3 regions of the Streptomyces cynarae genome follow, and region 3 is predicted to be linked to each of the others. Evidence: riboswitches for the same ligand, from Rfam matches in the RefSeq annotation. Region 3 holds a riboswitch; each other region holds the start of a gene.

Evidence for each region. Region 3 has a riboswitch for cyclic di-AMP ahead of N8I84_RS24425 (C40 family peptidase). Riboswitches for the same ligand answer to the same signal wherever they lie in the genome.
Region 1: it holds a riboswitch for cyclic di-AMP, as region 3 does, so the genes downstream of both, N8I84_RS19645 (M23 family metallopeptidase) here and N8I84_RS24425 (C40 family peptidase) in region 3, are expected to answer to the same signal.
Region 2: it holds a riboswitch for cyclic di-AMP, as region 3 does, so the genes downstream of both, N8I84_RS23505 (transglycosylase SLT domain-containing protein) here and N8I84_RS24425 (C40 family peptidase) in region 3, are expected to answer to the same signal.

What each region holds. Positions count from the first base shown of each region.
Region 1 covers NZ_CP106793.1:4,290,131-4,294,477, reverse strand. Annotated here, with positions in the region: gene N8I84_RS19660 (dihydrofolate reductase family protein) at 1-552, shown strand, start outside; tRNA gene N8I84_RS19655 (tRNA-Met) at 668-741, shown strand; gene N8I84_RS19650 (PP2C family protein-serine/threonine phosphatase) at 1,240-2,445, shown strand; cyclic di-AMP (ydaO/yuaA leader) riboswitch at 2,657-2,813, shown strand; gene N8I84_RS19645 (M23 family metallopeptidase) at 2,825-3,847, shown strand; gene N8I84_RS19640 (aldo/keto reductase) at 3,937-4,347, shown strand, end outside.
Region 2 covers NZ_CP106793.1:5,122,846-5,127,192, forward strand. Annotated here, with positions in the region: gene N8I84_RS23495 (FAD-dependent oxidoreductase) at 66-1,268, shown strand; gene N8I84_RS23500 (HAD family hydrolase) at 1,449-2,261, shown strand; gene N8I84_RS23505 (transglycosylase SLT domain-containing protein) at 2,310-2,825, opposite strand; cyclic di-AMP (ydaO/yuaA leader) riboswitch at 2,830-3,028, opposite strand; gene N8I84_RS23510 (polyprenyl synthetase family protein) at 3,886-4,347, shown strand, end outside.
Region 3 covers NZ_CP106793.1:5,308,668-5,313,014, forward strand. Annotated here, with positions in the region: gene N8I84_RS24415 (hypothetical protein) at 1-8, shown strand, start outside; gene N8I84_RS24420 (tellurite resistance/C4-dicarboxylate transporter family protein) at 1-960, opposite strand, end outside; gene N8I84_RS24425 (C40 family peptidase) at 1,087-2,247, opposite strand; cyclic di-AMP (ydaO/yuaA leader) riboswitch at 2,256-2,424, opposite strand; gene pcrA (DNA helicase PcrA) at 2,676-4,347, shown strand, end outside.

The DNA.
Region 1 (4,347 bases), 1.0 Mb from region 3:
CGGATGCGGCTGGTGGAGACACGCGCGGTCGGGGACGTGGTGCTGATGCGGTACGTGCCCACCGCGCCCGGCGCCGGGAGGCTCGCCTCGGCCGCGGACCGGCGGTGGCTGGAGGTGGCCTGCGAGCTGGCGGCCCATTGCCCCCCGTCGGAGACCGCCTTCAGCGTCGGCGCGGTGGTCGTCGCGGCCGACGGCACGGAACTTGCGCGGGGACACTCCAGGGAGGGCGGCGACCCGGTGGTGCACGCCGAGGAAGCGGCGCTGGCGAAGCTGGACCCGGCGGATCCGAGGCTGGCCTCCGCGACGGTGTACAGCAGTCTGGAACCGTGCTCCCGCCGCGCGTCCCGGCCCGCGCCCTGCGCCCGGCTGATCATCGAGGCGGGGGTGCGGCGGGTGGTGACCGCCTGGCGGGAACCGGACACGTTCGTCGCGTCGGCTGACGGGAACGCGGTGCTGACCGCCGCCGGAGTGGACGTGGTGCTGCTGCCGGAGTACGAGGACCGCGCCAAGGCCCCGAACGCCCATCTGCTGCCCCCGGCCGCCCGTTCCTGACGGCCTCGAAGGGGGCCGAGCAGCTCCGCGTACGGCCGGAAACCGCTGGTGGGAGGCGCGGGGGCGAAACCCGTGCACTACCTGTCGCGCGCATGGCGTACACTGGAATCACCGACGCGGGGTGGAGCAGCTCGGTAGCTCGCTGGGCTCATAACCCAGAGGTCGCAGGTTCAAATCCTGTCCCCGCTACTGAAGGCCGAGGGCCGGAGTCCGAAAGGACTTCGGCCCTCGGTGTTTCCCGGCCCTCTTCCACCCACTGGCGGCTACTCCGCCCGGCCCACAGCGGTCGCCCCCCGCCGCCCTTCCGGGAAGCCTGGACGGGTGGTGCAGCGAGCAGGCGAGCGGTGGTCATGGGAGCAGGAAGATCCGGACGAGCGGCGTGGGCCCGATGGGCCCCGTGAGGAGAGGGCCGAGGACCACGAGCGGTCGCGCGGGCGTCTTTCCGACCGTCACGACGGGTCGGGCGGGCGTCTCTCCGACTGTCACGACGGGTCGGGCGGGCGTCTCTCCGACTGTCACGACGGGTCGGACGGCCGTCTCTCCGACCGTCACGACCGGTTGGACGGCCGTCTCCCCGACCGCAGCAACCGGTCCGGCGGGCGTCTCCCCGACCGCGAGGACCGCCGGCCCGGCAGTCGCGGCAGACCCGGCAGACCCGGCCGGCTCGCCGGAGCCGCCGGAGCCCCCATGCCCGATCCCGACACCCCCCTCCCCGCCCCCGGCACGAGGACCGTTCCGGTTCCGGCGTACGGAGGGGCCGAGGCGGAGGCCGTCACGGAGGCCGAGGAGCGGCGGATCTCGTACGCGCGGGCCTTTCTGCGGGCCCTGCCCTGGCTGCTGATCGTCGCCGGGGTCTGCTTCGACCTCTTCGCCCCGTCCGACTACACGGCCGGCCCCCTCTTCACCGCCGCGCCGCTCGTCGCCGCACCCCTGTTCTCGTTGCGCGGCACCGTCCTCACCGGCACGGCGGCCGTCGTCGTGGTCTTCGGGGTCCACCTCGGGCTCGGCGTGCTCGGGAAGGCGGGCGAGGTCACCGAGGTGGCCACGGTCGTCACCGTCGCCGCCCTCGCCGTCCTCATCAACGTGCTGGTCCGCCGCAATGTCGCCCGCCTCGCCTCCGCCCGCCAGATCGCCGAGGCCGCCCAGCGCGCGGTGCTGCCCGAGCCCGCCGCCCGGATCGGTGGGCTGGACATCGCCGCCCGGTACGAGGCCGCCCAGGCCGACGCGTTCATCGGCGGCGACCTGTACACCGTCCAGGACTCCCCGCACGGCGTACGGCTCGTCGTCGGCGACGTACGCGGCAAGGGCATGGGTGCCGTGACCGCCGTGGCCGTCGTGATCGGCGCCTTCCGGGAGGCCGCCGAACAGGAGCCCACGCTCGAGGCCGTCGCCCAGCGCCTGGAGCGGGCGCTGTCACGCGACCGCGCCGGACGCGAGGGGCCCGACGTGTACGAGGGGTTCACCACCGCGGTCCTCGCCGAGATCCCGCACGGCTCCGGCGTCGTCCGCATCGTCAACCGAGGCCACCCAGCCCCGCTGCTCCTGCTCCCGGACGGTTCCCTGCGAGAACTTCAGGCCCGCGAGCCCGCCCTGCCGCTCGGCATGGGCGACCTCGGCGTCTGGCCCGACCGGGTGGAGGAGTGGGACTTCCCGCCCGGCTCGACGCTGCTCTTCCACACCGACGGCGTCTCGGAGGCACGGGACGCGCACGGCCGGTTCTACGACCCCGCCGTCCGCCTCGCCGGACGGGTCTTCTCCGGCCCCGGCGCCCTGCTGAGCACCGTCACGCGCGAGGTCGCCCGGCACACCGGTGGCCGTGGCACGGACGACATGGCCCTGCTGGCCGTGCGCCGACCCGGCCGCCCCCTGAGCGCGGTCACGACGAGTGAGTGAGCCGTGCCCCTGCGCATAACAACTGACATACTGTCAATATCTGTGAGGCCGCTGAGGCGGAGGCGACTCGCCCGATTTCCTCCGTTCGGGCCGTGTAAGTCCTGGCCGGCGGCCTGAACGGATCTGCCTGAACGGCTTGGAATCCAGGCCCCGCGTCTATTAACGTTCGATAACGCAGCGCGGTCGTCCCAGCCGTCACCGAAGGCGGCTCCGTGCGCGCCTGCCGAATCCCGCGAGGGAACCGGGGAACCACCACCTTGGGGTGAATCACGCGGATACCGCCGTGTCGCACGGCCGGTATACGCGCGTAGGAGACCTTCCTGCTCCGAACCCGTCAGCTAACCCGGTAGGCGAGACGGAAGGAAAGGAGTGCGCCCACGTGGCGTTCAACCGGCCTGCCCAGAGCACCTCGTTCGCCCCGAACAGTACGCAGACGCTCGACGTCGCACCCGGTATCGACGAGGGCCCCTGGGAGGAGTGGAACCCCACCGAGGACTCCATCCGCTCCGTCCGCGGCCGGCACCGCGTCGCCAAGCAGCGCGGGGGCGGGCTGGCCCGCAGCTCCACCGTCCTCGGCGTCGGTGTGATCGCCGCCGTCGGCGCGGGCGGCATGGCCACCGCGCAGTCCGGCAAGCCGCCGGTGTCCATATCCCTGCCGGACCTCTCCTCGGTCACGGAATCCGCCAAGGCGCTCATCGGCGAGGACTCCGGCGCCCCCAAGAGCTCGGCCACCGCTCTCAGCAGCGTCGGCCGGACCGACGCCGGTGATGCCACCGCCGCCACCGGTTCGAAGGGCGCGGGTGAGGCGCTGCGCGCCCGGATCATGCAGCAGGCCGAGTCCCAGCAGGACCGGATCGCGCAGAAAGCGGCGCAGGCCGCCGAGGACGCAGCGGTGAAGAAGGCCGCCGCCGCGGCGGTCAAGGCGCAGGACGACGCGCAGGCCAAAGCCGCCGCCGAGAAGAAGAAGGCGGAGGAGGCCGCGCGGCTCGCCGCTCTCGCCCGGCAGTTCACGTTGCCGACCTCCTCCTACACCCTTACCTCCCACTTCGGCGACGCCGGTGCCATGTGGTCCTCCGGCTTCCACACCGGCCTGGACTTCGCCGCGCCCACCGGCACGCTCATCAAGGCCGTCCACAGCGGCACGATCACGGAGGCGGGCTGGGCCGGCTCGTACGGCTACCGCACGATCCTCACCCTCGACGACGGCACCGAGCTGTGGTTCTGCCACCAGTCGTCGATCAGCGTCACGGTCGGGCAGAAGGTCAGCACGGGCGACGTCATCGGCCGCGTGGGCGCGACCGGCAACGTCACAGGGCCGCACCTGCACCTGGAGGTCCACCCTGACGGCGGCGCCGCGATCGACCCGCTGGCCTGGCTGCGCGGCAAGGGCCTCAACCCCTGACCCCCACCCCCGCGAAGAGCGCGTTCGTTTGCAAGATCTTTGCGGGCTTCCCGGAAGACACCGGCCCGGTCCGGGCGCTGACACAGAGCATGACTTCTCTTCGCAAGCTGGGTTCTTCCGATCTCGAGGTCTTCCCGCTGTCCCTCGGCGGCAACGTCTTCGGCTGGACCGCCGACGAGACGCAGTCCTTCGCCGTCCTGGACGCATACGCGCAGGCGGGCGGGAACTTCATCGACACGGCCGACTCGTACTCGGCCTGGGTGCCGGGCAACGAGGGCGGCGAGTCCGAGACCATCATCGGCAAGTGGGTGAAGGCGCGCGGCAACCGCTCCGACGTGGTCATCGCGACCAAGGTCAGCCAGCACCCCGACTACCAGGGCCTGACCGCCGCCAACATCAAGGCCGCGGCCGACGCGTCCTTGCGCCGTCTGGGCACCGACTACATCGATCTCTACTACACCCACTTCGACAAGCCGGAGGTGCCGGTCGAGGAGATCATC
Region 2 (4,347 bases), 190 kb from region 3:
CGGTACGCCACGGGCGTACGCGCTCCACCACGAAGTAGGCACGTCGCGTCCTGGGGAGGGACTTCGTGATTCAACCGGTAGCAGTCATCGGTGCCGGGCCGTTCGGCCTGTCCACCGCCGCCCATCTGCGCGGGCGCGGTATCCCGGTCCGCGTCTTCGGCGAGCCCATGGTCAGCTGGCGCGACAACATGCCCGCGGGCATGCTCCTGAAGTCCACCCCGGTCGCCTCGAACATCGACGCGCCCCAGCGCGGCCACACCCTGGCCGACTACTGCGACGCGGCGGGCATCCCCCGGCTGGTGACGGACGAGGACATCATCCCGGTCGAGACGTTCATCGCGTACGGGGAGTGGTTCCAGCAGAAGCTGGTGCCGGAGCTGGAGCGGGTCCGGGTGGTCTCCGTGGACCGCCGCAAGGACGGTGGCTTCGATCTCAAGCTGGACTCGGGCGAGTTGTTCACCGCTCGGGCGGTCGTGGTGGCGACCGGCCTGTCGGGCCTCGCCCACCTCCCGCCGGAGCTGGCCGCCGCGGCAGCCGACGGCCCCACGCCCACCGGTCCGGTCTCGCACAGCTCCCAGCACCATGACCTCGGCAGGTTCGCCGGCAAGGAGCTGCTGGTCGTCGGCGCCGGCCAGTCAGCGCTGGAGACGGCGGCGCTGGCGGCCGAGGCGGGCGCACGGGTGCGCGTGGTGGCGCGCGGGCAGGGCAGGGTCGCCTTCGGCGCGCCTCCGTGGGACCAGCCGAAGCTGCGCCCCGAGTCGCCCTTCGGCCGTGCCTGGTCCCTGTGGGCGCTGAGCTACTACCCCCACCCGTACCGCTTCCTGCCCGCCCGGACCCGCCACTACCTGGTGCGCCGCGTCCTCGGCCCGCTCGGCGCGTGGTGGCTGCGCGACCGCTTCCAGGAGAACGTCCAGGTGCGCGAGGTCGTCGGCATCCTCAGCGCGTCCGTGGCGGACGGCAGCCCGACCCTGACGGTCCGGACCCACACGGGCCGCACGGAGGAGATGACCGCGGACCACGTCATCGCCGCGACCGGCTACCGCGTGGACATCTCCGCGATGGACTTCCTGGGCCATGAGCTGCGCACACGCCTGGCGGTGAGCCGGGGCGCCCCGAAGCTCGGCGCGGGCCATGTGTCCTCGGTCCCGGGCCTGTACTTCACGGGCCTGCCGGCGGCGGCCTCCTACGGACCGGTGATGAGGTTCGTCTGCGGCACGGAGTTCGCGTCGGCGCGCCTGGCGAAGCATCTGGCGACGGCCCACGGCTGACCCCGGCCGACCACCGGACCACCGCGTGGCCCTTCCCCTCGGAAGGGCCACGGTTGTCGAGACGGATGCCGAGCGGTTCTCGGCAGCGGGGAGCGGAGGTCGGCCGGTTCACGGCGGGGTGGCCGTACGTCGGCTGGTTCGCGGTGAGTCGTGGGGGTGTTCCATCCGTATTCTCTGATCATGGCCGCACCCCTCGCATATTCACTCATCGCCACTGACCTGGACGGGACGCTGCTGCGCGGTGACGACACGCTCTCCGACCGGTCGAGGGACGCGCTGGCGCGGGCCGCCGCGGCCGGCGCGCAGCACCTCGTGGTGACGGGGCGTCCGGCGCCCAGGGTGCGGCCGCTGCTCGACGACCTCGGCGGCAGGGGGCTCGCGGTGTGCGGACAGGGCGCGCAGGTGTACGACGTCGGCGCGGACCGGCTGCTGTTCTCCGTCACCTTGGACCGGGAGTTGGCCGAGACCGCGCTCGGCAAGATCGAGGCCGAGGTGGGGCAGGTGTACGCGGCCGTCGACCAGGACGGCGTGGACGGGCTCACTCTCATCGAACCCGGCTACCGGATGCCGCACCCCACGCTGCCCGCGGTGCGGGTGCAACGGCGCGACGACCTGTGGTGCGCGCCCATCAGCAAGGTGCTGCTGCGCCATCACAGCCTGACCGACGACGAGTTGGCGACGGCGGCGCGCAGCGCGGTCGGTTCACTGGCGACGGTCACCATGTCCGGGCCCGGCACGGTCGAACTCCAGCCGTGCGGCATCACCAAGGCGACGGGGCTCGCGCTCGCCGCCGAGTTTCTGGGCCTGGGGCCGTCCCAGACCATCGCGTTCGGCGACATGCCGAACGACATCCCGATGTTCGACTGGGCCGCGCACGGCGTCGCCATGGCGAACGCGCACCCCGAACTCAAGGCGGTCGCCGACGAGATCACGAAATCGAACGAGGACGACGGCATCGCCGTCGTCCTCGAACGACTCTTCAGGGGCCGCTAGACCTCGGCCTCGGCCTCCGCCTCAGCCCGGTACGCGCGGCGCACAGCGTCAGTAGGCGCTGTGGACGTTGTCGATGGAGCCGTACCGGTGGGCGGCGTAGTTGCACGCGGCCGTGATGTTCGCCACCGGGTCGTAGATGTTCCAGGACGTGCCCGGCACGTGGTACGCGCGGAAGGTCGGGTCGATGACCTGGAGGAGGCCCTTGGACGGGATGCCCATCCGGGCGTTGGAGTCCCAGAGGTTGATGGCGGACGGGTTGCCCGACGACTCACGCATCACGTTGCGGTAGATGCCGTAGTAGGAGCCGGGGATCCTGTGCTGCCGCATGACGACCAGCGACTGACGGATCCAGCTGTCGAGGTTTCCGGCGCGCGTCGTCACGGTCTTGGCGGCGGCGGTCGTGGTCGTCGCGGAGGTGGGGGTCGCGGCGGAAGCGCTGGTCGCTCCCAGGACCGGAAGGGCCAGAACGGCGGCACCCGTCCCCGCGACAGCGAGGGCACGGGTGAGGCGCGCGGCCTTGGAGCGGCGGTCCCGACGGCGTGCGGGCAGGGCGAAAGCGGGCATGTCGTAGTCCTCTCCGGCGCCTGCGAGGTGAGCTGTCGGGTTCGGGCTGGGAGGTGCCCGGCCGTGTCCTCGGTGTCGAGGAATCGGCTTCACCCCAAGCCGTTCCGGCGCTGTGTCCGGTCCGGCGACTTACCTGGGTCCCCCGCTCCTGCCGTGGTGGTCAATGGATCGCGGGCGGCGGCAGGATTCGGCGTTCCGCTCGGATCGATTGGGAAGGTATGCGAGAGCACATGTCGGGAACAAGCCTCGAAGTCACACTCAGAGGTAAATGACCATGAAATGCGGGAATAAGGGATGTGATCCATATTGTTGAACACAGTTCAACTTGGCATAAGCAAATGGGAAGTTGGGATTCCGCATGCTCCGCACCACCTGTCGGTGGCGTGAGCTAATTCACTCGCGCCCTCCTCGATCGGCATGCCTAATTCGAGGCCCTGGGGCGGCAATTCGGACAAAAGGTTCGGCAGATGCCTTCAGGTGACGGTTTTCATGAGGGCGAAATATGGCAATTCGGACATTGCTCGGGTCTACGGGGATCGCACCCCCGGATCGGAAGGCGTGACCGGCGTCACGCGTCATGCCATCTCGTCCCGCCCCATGGATCTGTACGCGCGCGTGCCTGGAGGTTCCGCGCGTCCCCGTTGAGGCCGGGGGTGCGCCCGGCCGGGTGATGGTGCCGAGCGGGGCGGCCGGGGGCCGCGTGGCCCCGCGGGAGGCCTTGGGGGTGCCGGGCTGCTCCGGAGGCGGGATGCGAGGGGTGTTTCCGGGGGCCGGTGCGCGTCGCCGGCCACCGGGAGGGGCGGCTTTCCGCTATGTCGCTCCAAACCCGCTCGTATCACCTGATCAAGAACATGCCTCTCGTGATCCGATACGGCCCGGCCTGGAAGAGCGGGCACTCGTGGTGATCGAAACCCGACCGGATACGCTGACTTGAGTGATGGCGGCGACAGATCGACAAACTCGGTGAGCCGAGTCGTCCAGGCGACGTCATCGATCAAGTGACCGACCTCGATACCGACCGTGTGATCGTCAGCAGACGTCAGCAGACAGGAGACCTCACGTGACCGTCGTCGGGCCGTTCGGGCTGAGCGTGCGGGACCAGGCTCTGGAAGCCGATGTCCAGGCCGGATTGGCCGCTGTCGAGGAAGGGCTGCTCGACGCCACGAAGAGCGAGGTGCCCTTCATCACCGAGGCCGCGCAGCATCTCGTGCGCGCGGGCGGGAAGCGGTTCCGGCCGCTGCTCGTGATGCTCGCGGCACAGTTCGGTGACCCGTACGCGCCGGGGGTCGTCCCCTCGGCCGTGGTCGTGGAGCTCACCCACCTCGCCACGCTGTACCACGACGACGTGATGGACGAGGCCGATGTGCGGCGCGGGGTGGCCAGCGCGAACAGCCGCTGGGGCAACTCGGTGGCGGTACTCACCGGAGACTTCCTGTTCGCCCGCGCGTCCCACATCCTGGCCGACCTCGGCCCGGAGGCGGTCCGTATCCAGGCGGAGGCGTTCGAGCGGCTCGTCACCGGC
Region 3 (4,347 bases):
GGACCTGACGCCGTCCACGGCGGACGCGACCGCTCCGGCGAGGACCAGGAGCCAGGCGGCCACCGCGATCCACAGCAACACCCGGCCGAGGCCGCGCAGCCACGGCACGCCGACGGAGGAGGCGACGGACAGCGCCGCCACCGCCGTCATCCCCATCGGGAACACGGTCGACCAGCGCCGGACGTCGTAGCGGAACCGGGGCCGCAGCACCTCCGCCACCGCCAGGACGACGTAGCAGGCCAGGGCGAGGACGAGGAGGGCGACGGTCACACCGCGCAGGACGCCGCTGTCGTCGTTGTTCCACAAGTAGGGCCCTTTGTGCGCGGCGCTCATGAGCTGCGAACCGGCCAGCGCCGAGAGGGCGAGTGCGCCACCTGAGATCCACTGGTCGCCCGGCCCGGTCACCACCTGCCGAGGGTCGAAGCAGCCCAGCCCGATCAGGTAGAACACCAGCCCGAACCAGAAGAACACCAGCGCCGTGTGGGCGAGCCAGGCCACCCCCTCGGCCGCCGCGAGCACCGCCCCGAGCATCGCGATCCCCTCCGTCGCCACGCACCCGAGGAACACCGCGCCGGGCATCCGGCGCTCCCAGTCCGGCACGGTCAACGGGACCAGGCAGGCCCAGAGCACCACGGCCAGTGCGAGCAGTGCCTCGGCGAGCGGCTGCCCGTTCAGAGCGGACACCCCTGAGCCCAGCACGGTGGTCGCCGGCACCATGGTGAGCGCGGCCGGCGAGCCGGCCCGGGCCCGCCACTGCTCCCGGTCCCACAGCAGTTGCAGGGCGATGTCGGCGGCGAGCCCCAGCCAGGCGGCACCCGCCAGGACCAGGGCGAGGCGGGAGAGGATCTGCTGGCCGGTCAGGTGGAGCCCGACCGACAGGATGCCGGTCGCCATGACGGCGGACCCGGTGGCGGGCGGACGCGGCGCCCACCAGGTGCGCAGCGCGGAGGTGCCTGACATGCGCCCGATGCTAGGGACGCGCACACGGGTTGCGTACGGGGGCACGCGCGCGAGGACGGAAAACAACCCCACGCGCGCGTGCCGGACGGCGGGCGTCCCCACGCGCACCTGCTCGGCGAGCGTGGGTCAGGCCGGGCGCACCACGCTGTGGATGATCGGCGCGCCCCCGTAGTAGATCGACTCCTCGCGGACGTACGCCCCCGGCTTCGGCGCGTGGATCATCATGCCGTTGCCGATGTAGAGGCCGACATGGCTGATGTCGTCGTAGAAGAAGATCAGATCACCGGGCTGCGCGTCGGCGAGCGGGACCGTCGTGCCCACGTTCACCTGGTCGTAGGTGGTGCGCGGCAGTGACACCCCGGCAGCCTTCCAGGCGGCCTGGGTCAGGCCCGAGCAGTCGTACGAGCCGGGCCCGGTGGCGCCCCACACATACGGCTTGCCGATCTGGGCACGGGCGAACGCCAGCGCTTTGGCGGCTTTCGTCGCGTACGAGGGGTCTATGGAGTCCGTGGCCCCCGTGGGGGAGCCCGGCGAGCCGGTCGTCGTGGTGGTGGGGGCCGTGGGGGGCGACTGTTGCTGTGCCGCCTGCTGCCGCGCCAACTCCTGCGCCTGCCGCTGCGCCTCCTCCTGCTTCTTCTTCTCCAGCGCGGCGAGCCGTGCCCTCTCCTGCGCGGTCAGCTCGGACAGCAGGTCCCGCGCGTCGGCGAGCTTCTTCTGCACCTCCGCCTTGGCCGCCCGGAGCCTCAGCCGCGACTCGGTGAGCGACCGCAGGCTCTCGGTGGCCTCCTGCCGCTTCCTCATCGTCGCGGCCTGCTCGGTGACGTACTCGTCGACCGCTTCCTTCTGACGGCTGGTGAGCCGGCTCATCAGCTGGGCCTGGTCGAAGTAGTCCTGCGGCGTGTCGGCCAGCAGGAAGGTGGCCGTGTCGGGGGCCGCCTCCCCGGTGCGGTACTGCGCCGCGGCGAACGAACCCAGCCGGTCCCGCGCCTCGTTGAGCTTCTGGGTGCGTCTTGCGACGTCGTCGAGGAGCGCGGAGACGCGTCCCCGCTGCTGGTCGCTCTTCTCCTTCGCCGCGTCGTACTGCTCGGTGGCGGACTCGGCGCGGCGGTAGAGGTCGTCGACCTTCTTCTCGACCTCCTCGACGCTGGGCCCGCCGTCGGCGGAGGGCGCGGCGTTGGCGGTCTGCGAGAGCAGGGCCACGGAGGTGAGGGCTGCCGTCGCCAGGGCGGGGGTCCGTATGCCGGCGATACGCGTGCCCGCGGGGCGCGCCTTGCGGTGCGGCGCCATGAAAGGCGTCTCCTTCCGTAGTCCGCCTACCGAGTTAGCTGTCGGGTTCGGGCGGGTGGTTCCGGAAGGTGTGCCCTACGGCCGTGCCGCGCAGGGCGGCCGGCCGATTCACCCCAAGGTCGGTTGGGTCCCCGGCTCCGGCTGTCCATCGGGCACCGGACTCGGCGGAGGCCGCACGGCCCGGCGACGTTCGCCGGTGGTGGTCGTACGACCCGCCCGGCACGGTAGCCAACTGGTGTGGCTGCTGTGAAGGTTGATGCGTGATATGCCCGATACGTTTTTGTGACCTTCACGCCGGCAGCGCTTTCCGGGCGCGCAGGGTGAGCGGGTGATTCCTGCCGGTGGCAATGGCCCGGGCGGTCGCTTCCGAGGCGGAGTTTCCGGGGTGGCGGCGGGCTGTCGGTGGGGCGGCCTAGACTCGGAGAGCGATGAGCAGCCTCTTTGACGACAGCTTCCTGGCGGACCTCAAGGCCACTCCGGCCCACGAGGAGGAGCCCCCGCCGCCCGAGGACCAGCACGCTCCGGAGCCTGTTCCGGACGATCTGTTCGGCGGGAAGTTCGACCTGCCACCGGACAGGGACGCGTACTACCGCAACGGCACGCACCGCCCTGCCGTCGACATGGCGGCGCTGCTGGAGGGGCTGAACGAGAACCAGCGCGCGGCCGTCGTGCACGCCGGTTCCCCGCTGCTCATCGTGGCCGGCGCCGGCTCCGGCAAGACGCGTGTGCTCACCCACCGCATCGCGTACCTGCTGGCCGAGCGGGGCGTCCACCCCGGGCAGATCCTCGCGATCACCTTCACCAACAAGGCCGCGGGCGAGATGAAGGAGCGGGTCGAGCAGCTCGTCGGCCCGCGCGCGAACGCGATGTGGGTGATGACCTTCCATAGCGCCTGCGTCCGCATCCTGCGCCGGGAGAGCAAGAGGCTCGGCTTCACGTCCTCCTTCTCCATCTACGACGCCGCCGACAGCAAGCGCCTGATGGCCCTCGTCTGCCGTGACCTGGACCTCGACCCCAAGCGCTTCCCGCCCAAGTCCTTCAGCGCCAAGATCTCCAACCTGAAGAACGAGCTGATCGACGAGGAGGACTTCGCCGCCCAGGCGGCCGACGGTTTCGAGAAGACCCTCGCCCAGGCGTACGCGCTCTACCAGTCCCGGCTGCGCGAGGCGAACGCGCTCGACTTCGACGATCTGATCATGACGACGGTCAATCTGCTGCGCGCCTTCCCGGACGTCGCCGAGCACTACCGCCGCCGTTTCCGCCACGTCCTCGTCGACGAGTACCAGGACACCAACCACGCCCAGTACGCCCTGGTGCGCGAACTCGTGGGCACCCGCGCGCACGACGAGGACGTCCCGCCCAACGAGCACGACGTCCCGCCCGCCGAGCTGTGCGTCGTCGGCGACGCCGACCAGTCGATCTACGCCTTCCGCGGCGCGACCATCCGCAACATCCTCCAGTTCGAGGAGGACTACCCGGACGCCACGACGATCCTGCTGGAGCAGAACTACCGCTCCACGCAGACGATCCTCTCCGCCGCCAACGCGGTCATCGAGCGCAACGAGTCCCGCCGTCCGAAGAACCTGTGGACCAACGCGGGCGCCGGCGCCCGGATCACCGGCTACGTCGCCGACACCGAGCACGACGAGGCGCAGTTCGTCGCCGACGAGATAGACCGCCTCACGGACGCGGGCGAGGCCAAGGCCGGGGACGTCGCCGTCTTCTACCGCACCAACGCACAGTCCCGTGTCTTCGAAGAGGTCTTCATCCGCGTCGGCCTGCCCTACAAGGTCGTCGGCGGCGTCCGCTTCTACGAGCGCAAGGAGGTCCGGGACGTCCTGGCCTACCTGCGGGTGCTGGCGAACCCGGAGGACTCCGTGCCGCTGCGGCGCATCCTGAACGTGCCCAAGCGGGGCATCGGCGAGCGCGCCGAGGCGATGATCGACGCCCTCGCCCAGCGCGAGAAGATCAGCTTCTCGCAGGCCCTTCGCCGCGTCGACGAGGCGTACGGCATGGCGGCCCGCTCCACCAACGCGGTCAAGCGGTTCAACACGCTGATGGAGGAGCTGCGCACGATCGTGGAGTCGGGCGCCGGACCGG